Regions from separate parts of the Streptomyces sp. ATCC 21386 genome, predicted to be linked through region 1. Evidence: riboswitches for the same ligand, from Rfam matches in the RefSeq annotation. Region 1 holds a riboswitch; the other holds the start of a gene.
What was found. A riboswitch is a leader RNA that binds a small molecule or an ion and turns the genes downstream of it on or off. The one in region 1 is predicted to bind glycine.
Positions count from the first base shown of each region.

Region 2: another riboswitch for glycine. It lies ahead of gcvP (aminomethyl-transferring glycine dehydrogenase); the one in region 1 lies ahead of gcvT (glycine cleavage system aminomethyltransferase GcvT).

Region 1 is NZ_JAAVVL010000001.1:1,810,709-1,814,241, reverse strand. Features, by position in the region: gene GWK25_RS07980 (enhanced serine sensitivity protein SseB) at 1-91, opposite strand, end outside; gene GWK25_RS07975 (AAA family ATPase) at 166-843, opposite strand; glycine riboswitch at 1,056-1,154, shown strand; gene gcvT (glycine cleavage system aminomethyltransferase GcvT) at 1,322-2,449, shown strand; gene gcvH (glycine cleavage system protein GcvH) at 2,569-2,946, shown strand; gene glyA (serine hydroxymethyltransferase) at 2,965-3,533, shown strand, end outside.
Region 2 is NZ_JAAVVL010000001.1:3,931,768-3,935,300, reverse strand. Features, by position in the region: gene gcvP (aminomethyl-transferring glycine dehydrogenase) at 1-2,142, opposite strand, end outside; glycine riboswitch at 2,314-2,410, opposite strand; gene GWK25_RS17180 (PRC-barrel domain-containing protein) at 2,535-2,903, shown strand; gene GWK25_RS17175 (DNA polymerase IV) at 3,209-3,533, opposite strand, start outside.

The DNA of each region.
Region 1 (3,533 bases):
AGGCGGACAGCACCTCCTCCAGCTCGTTGCCGGGCCATCCGCCGTGCCCATGGGGATACGCCTGTGCAGGAAAGTCCGCCGGGAAGTCCATCTGCTGCCTACCGCTTTGCTCCGTGATGCTGTTGTCCCTGCACCTTAATTGCTCCCGGGGCGGGGGCGCGCCCTTCAGGAGCGCGGGAAGTAGATCCGCTTCAGGACATCGGCGGCGGCCCGGTCGATGAGGACGGCCGCCCCGCACCCCTTGGGCAGTCTCCCCTTCTCCACCGCCCGCAGCAGCCGGGTCATCGCCCCCCGGTGCCGGGCGAACGCGTACCGGGAGACGCCCCGGCCCCGCTCCCGCTGTCCGTCCCGCGCCTCGCCGGGAGTGACGTCGAGCAACAGCAGGTGCAGCGTGCCGCCCCGGCGGCGGGCCTCGCGCGCGAGCCAGTTGCGCACCCACGCCTGTGCGCCGCAGTCGTGCACGACCACGCCCTCCCCCGAGCGGAGGGCGCGTCGCAGCCCGGCGTAGTGCGCGAGGCGCACGAGGGGGCGGTAGACGGCGTACGGCAGCCGGCGGGCGAAGCGGGCGTCGAAGCGGTCGCGCGTGTCCTGGGAATCGATGCGGGTGCCGGGCACGGCCCGCCGCATCAGGGTCGACTTGCCGCTGCCGGGGAGCCCGGTGACGACCACCAGGTCGTCCGGCCCGAAGGACAGCTCGTGGGGACTGCGCCCGGACCGCCCCCGGAGGTCGCGGACGACCGCCCTCGGGAACGGGCCGCAGGCCGCACCGGCCGGTGCGACGGGCTGCTTGGGCATCGCGACCCCCGAGGTCGTCGCGTACGCCGTGGTCCTGTTCACCGTGATCGTCCTCCCCAGGGGTATGGAGGTCCCATCCCCACAGACCGTAAAGAAAAGGTAATGCCCGATCCCTCCTGGTTCAGTCCTCGTATGGCCACAAGAGTGCTACGGACCGCTGTGTCCGTCTCCCCTCCGTCGTCCCCCACCTCTCGAAGCTCCCCCTGCCGCCACGCGTCGATGCGTGCAATGATGTCCGCGCCAACTGCATACCGGCCGCTTGAATCCGCGCGGGAGAGCTCCCAGCAGTCGATCGCTGGGGCGCCGAAGGAGCAAGTACCTCCCTTGAATCTCTCAGGCCCAGATACCGCGCGGGCGAGGCACATCTGAAAAGCGGGCCGTACCTCTCCTTCGGGGGTCGGCTCCACCCACGGTGCAAGTCACGACCACCGGTACGTACGGTCGTGGTGAACCTCTCAGGTTCCGATGACAGATGGGGAGGACTTCCCCTCGCCTGTCGCCTGTCTTGCACTGGGAGCAGAATCCGATGAGCAGCAGCTCCACCACTGAACCGCGCCGTACCGCGCTCGACGCCCTGCACCGCTCGCTCGGCGCAACGATGACCGACTTCGCGGGCTGGGACATGCCCCTGCGCTACGGCTCCGAGCGGGACGAGCACATCGCCGTCCGCACGAGGGCCGGCCTCTTCGACCTCTCCCACATGGGCGAGATCACGGTGACCGGACCGCAGGCCGCGGCCCTGTTGAACCACGCCCTCGTGGGCAACATCGGCAGCGTCGGCGTCGGCCGCGCCCGCTACACCATGATCTGCCGCGAGGACGGCGGCATCCTCGACGACCTGATCGTCTACCGGCTGGGCGAGACCGAGTACCTGGTCGTCGCGAACGCCTCCAACGCCCAGGTGGTGCTGGACGCGCTCGTGGAGCGTTCCGCCGGCTTCGACGCCGAGGTGCGCGACGACCGGGACGCCTACGCGCTGCTGGCCGTGCAGGGCCCCGAGTCGCCCGGGATCCTGGCCTCCCTCACCGACGCCGACCTCGACGGTCTGAAGTACTACGCGGGGCTGCCCGGCACGGTCGCCGGGGTGCCCGCGCTGATCGCCCGCACCGGCTACACCGGCGAGGACGGCTTCGAGCTGTTCGTGAAGCCGGAGCACGCGGTCGAGCTGTGGCAGGCGCTGACGAAGGCGGGCGAGGGCGTCGGCCTGGTGCCGTGCGGGCTCTCCTGCCGGGACACGCTGCGTCTGGAGGCGGGCATGCCGCTGTACGGGCACGAGCTGTCGACCGCGCTGACGCCCTTCGACGCCGGGCTCGGGCGGGTCGTGAAGTTCGAGAAGGAGGGCGACTTCGTCGGGCGCGCGGCCCTCGCCGAGGCCGCCGAGCGCGCCGCCTCCGCCCCGCCCCGCGTCCTCGTCGGGCTGGTCGCCGAGGGCCGCCGGGTGCCGCGCGCCGGGTACCCGGTCGTCGCCGACGGCCAGGTGATCGGCGAGGTCACCTCCGGCGCCCCCTCCCCCACGCTGGGCAAGCCGATCGCCATGGCGTACGTCGACGCCGCGCACTCCGCGCCGGGTACGGCCGGTGTGGGCGTGGACATCCGGGGCAGCCACGAGCCGTACGAGGTCGTGGCGCTGCCCTTCTACAAGCGCCAGAAGTAGACACTGGGCGCGCGGCCGCCCGGCCCGAGCGTGACACTGGGCACATTCGCGCTGCTCAACAGCGGTTTCAGCAGTCCCCCATTCATCACCACTCCCTCGCGTACAGGAGAATTCAGGCCATGAGCAACCCCCAGCAGCTGCGCTACAGCAAGGAGCACGAGTGGCTGTCGGTCGCCGAGGACGGCGTCTCGACGGTCGGCATCACGGAGTTCGCGGCGAACGCGCTCGGCGATGTCGTCTACGCCCAGCTCCCCGAGGTGGGCTCCACGGTGACCGCGGGCGAGACCTGTGGCGAACTGGAGTCCACGAAGTCGGTCAGCGACCTGTACTCGCCGGTCTCCGGTGAGATCACCGAGATCAACGAGGACGTCGTGAGCGACCCGTCGCTGGTGAACACCGCCCCCTTCGAGGGCGGGTGGCTGTTCAAGGTGCGCGTCGCGGAGGAGCCGGACGACCTGCTCTCCGCCGACGAGTACGTCGCCCACACCGCCGGCTGAGAAGACGAGGTCGTACGCATGTCGCTTCTGAACACGCCCCTGCACGAGTTGGACCCGGACGTCGCCGCCGCCCTCGACGCCGAGCTGCACCGTCAGCAGTCCACCCTGGAGATGATCGCCTCGGAGAACTTCGCTCCGGTGGCGGTCATGGAGGCACAGGGTTCGGTCCTGACCAACAAGTACGCCGAGGGCTACCCGGGCCGCCGCTACTACGGCGGCTGTGAGCACGTCGACGTCGCCGAGCAGATCGCCATCGACCGGGTGAAGGACCTGTTCGGCGCCGAGTACGCCAACGTCCAGCCGCACTCGGGCGCCTCGGCCAACCAGGCGGCGCTGTTCGCCCTCGCCCAGCCCGGCGACACGATCCTCGGGCTGGACCTGGCGCACGGCGGCCACCTCACCCACGGCATGCGGCTGAACTTCTCGGGCAAGCAGTTCGAGGTCGTCGCCTACCACGTGGACACCGCGACCGGTCTGGTCGACATGGCGGAGCTGGAGCGCCTCGCCAAGGAGCACCGGCCCAAGGTGATCATCGCGGGCTGGTCGGCGTACCCGCGTCAGCTGGACTTCGCGGAGTTCCGCCGCAT
Region 2 (3,533 bases), 2.1 Mb from region 1:
CGGGATGCAGAACGTCTTGTGCAGGTTCAGGTGCGAGACGTCGCCGCCGAAGTGGCCCGGCTTGGCGAGCCCCACCAGTGCGTTGAGGTTGGCCCCGTCGACGTAGACCTGCCCACCGGCGTCGTGCACCTGCGCGCAGATGTCGGCCACGTGCTCCTCGAACACCCCGTGCGTGGACGGGTACGTGATCATCAGCACCGACAGCTCGTCGCGGTACTGCTCGATCTTCGCCCGCAGGTCCTCGACGTCGATCTCGCCGTCCTCGGCGGTCTTCACGACGACGACCTTCATCCCGGCCATGACGGCGCTCGCCGCGTTGGTGCCGTGCGCCGAGGAAGGGATGAGACACACGGTCCGCTGCGCGTCGCCGTTGGCCCGGTGGTACCCGCGCACGGCCAGCAGCCCGGCCAGCTCGCCCTGCGAACCCGCGTTCGGCTGCAGCGAGACCTTGTCGTACCCGGTGGCCTCCGCCAGGCGCTCCTCCAGCTCACGGATGAGCGTGAGGTACCCCTGCGCCTGCCCGGCGGGCGCGAACGGGTGCAGCTGCCCGAACTCCGGCCAGGTCACCGGCTCCATCTCGGTGGTCGCGTTGAGCTTCATCGTGCAGGAGCCCAGCGGGATCATGCCCCGGTCCAGCGCGTAGTCCCGGTCGGCGAGCCGGCGCAGATAGCGCAGCATCGCGGTCTCGGAGCGGTACTCGTGGAACACCGGGTGCGTGAGGTAGTCGTCCGACCGCAGCAGCGCCTCGGGCAGCGTGTCCTCGGCCTCGACGTCCAGGGCCTCGACATCCCCCTCCACCCCGAACGCGGTCCACACGGCGCCCAGCTGCGCCCGGGTGGTGGTCTCGTCGCAGGAGATCGACACCAGGTCGGCGTCCACCGGGTGCAGGTTCACGCCATGTTCCCGCGCGGCCGCCACGACCTCACCGGACCTCCCCGGCACCCGCACGGTGAGCGTGTCGAAGTACGCGCCGTGCACGACCTCGATCCCACCCGCGGCGAGCCCCGCGGCGAGCACGGTGGCGTACCGGTGCGTACGCCGGGCGATGGTCCGCAGCCCCTCCGGCCCGTGGTAGACGGCGTACATCCCGGCCATCACGGCGAGCAGCACCTGAGCCGTACAGATGTTGCTGGTCGCCTTCTCCCGGCGTATGTGCTGCTCCCGCGTCTGCAGGGCGAGCCGGTACGCCTTGTGTCCGTCCGCGTCCACGGAGACGCCCACGAGCCGCCCGGGCAGGCTGCGCGCGAACTTCTCCTGAACGGCCATGTAGCCCGCGTGCGGACCGCCGAAGCCCATCGGCACACCGAAGCGCTGCGTCGTCCCCACCGCGATGTCGGCACCCAGCTGACCGGGCGACACGAGCAGCGTGAGGGCGAGCAGGTCGGCGGCGACGGTGACGAGCGCGCCGAGCTCGTGCGCCTGCTCGATGACCGGCTTCAGATCGCGTACGGCACCGGAGGCACCGGGGTACTGCAGCAGCACCCCGTTGATCTCCCGCTCGGCGATGTCGGCCGGGATCCCCTCGCTCAGGTCCGCCACGACGACCTCGACCCCGGTCGGTTCGGCACGGGTCCGGATCACGGCGACGGTCTGCGGCAGAGCGTCCGCGTCGACGAGGAAGAGCCCCTTCTTGTTCTTCCCCATGCGCCGGGACAGCGCCATCGCCTCGGCGGCTGCGGTGCCCTCGTCGAGCAGGGAGGCCCCGGAGGTGGGCAGTCCGGTCAGCTCGGCGACGACCGTCTGGAAATTGAGCAGCGCCTCCAGGCGCCCCTGGGAGATCTCGGGCTGATACGGCGTGTAGGCGGTGTACCAGGCCGGGTTCTCCATGACGTTGCGCAGGATGACGGGCGGCGTGAAGGTCCCGTAGTACCCGAGCCCGATCATCGACCCGAGCACCTGGTTGCGGTCCGCCAGCGAACGCAGCTCCGCCAGTACCTCGGCCTCGGTGCGGGCGCCCGGCAGTTCGAGCGCCTCGGCGTTCTTGATCACATCGGGCACCGCGGCGGCCGTCAGCTCGTCGAGCGAGCCGTACCCGACGTGCGCGAGCATCTTGGCCCGGGCCCCGGCGTCCGGGCCGATGTGACGCCGCTCGAAGGGGATTCCCTGTTCGAGCTCGGAGAGCGGAATGCGATGGGCGGTCATTACGGAGGCCTCCTGGTCTGACACGACCTTCGAGGGCACCACGGCACGGGTGCCCGGACGGCCTCCCCCTCTGTCATCTCAACCTGAGAGCTTCACCGGTCCTGGTTCGGGCCGGTTTTCACCGTCGGTGAGAGCGGGAGCCGTGACACCCGCTCTGCTTTCCAGAGTGACCTCGTCCGTGCGGTACGTGAGCCTGAGAGATTCCGGGGAGGATTTGCTCCTTCGGCGCCTCCGGATGGTGTCCGGAGGACTCTCCCGCACGGGGTCAACAGCCGCTGCCAGCGTATCAGCGCGGTCAACGCACTCACCTTCGAGTGGCCGCCGCCCCCGATGTGCCTTTTGGTAGTCATGAGACACGATGTGCGACCGTTCTGCGACCACTTGGAGGGCCCGTGCAGACCGACATCGATCCGCGCAACCTGATCGGCCGCAAGGCGTTCGACCGCAGGGGCAGCAAGATCGGCACCGTGGACGAGGTCTACCTCGACGACGCCACCGGCATACCCGAGTGGGCCGCGATACGCATGGGTTTCTTCGGCCGCGACGCCTTCGTCCCCCTGGAGCCGAGCGAACTGGTCGAGGGCACCCTCCGTGTCCCCTTCGAACGCTCCCTCATCAAGGACGCCCCCGACTTCGGCGTGGGCCGCCACCTCTCCCCGGAACAGGAACTCCAGCTCTACCACCACTACGGTCTGGACACGGCCCCACCCCCACCCCTGGACCACGACTTCGGCAACACGGCAGGCAGGGACGACAACTGACCTGCACCCGGAGTCCCTCCATGGCCGGACCACCTCACTGTCCCCGCGCGCCGAGGCGCCGACCTCGATGCGCCACACGGCCGCCACGCTCCACCACCCGGGCGCCTTCCTCCTCGGTCCCATGTTCCGGCTCATCCCCTGTTCCCGGCTCCCCCGATTCAGCTCGACGTGTTCCTCGTCGTCCGTCAGTACCTGATGCCGGCCATCCCGCCTGACCCTCCCCCGAGCCTGCCACCCGCCCGGTCCCGGCCTCCCCTGATCCCGCCGCCACCGCCCTCAGCCCCGACGACGCGGCCCGGCCGCGATCAGCCCCGCACCCCACCCGGCACCAACGGCAACGGTTCAGCCGGTTCCAGCTCCGGATCATCGGTCCGGAACGTCCGCACACGCCCGGGCTCCACGTCGTCCGGCGTCTCGAACCGCACGGTGACCCGCCCCAGCCCACTTCCCTGCACCCACCCGTGCCCGTACTCGGCATGCCGCACGTCGTGCCCGGCCCTCCACGGCCGGTCCCCACCCGCACGCTCCTCCACGGCGGGCGCGTCCACAGCGGCCCCGGCGGCCCCGGCGTCGTCCTCGACAGGACCCGCCTCACCGGCCGCCTGCGCGAACAGATCCTCCTGCGTGTAG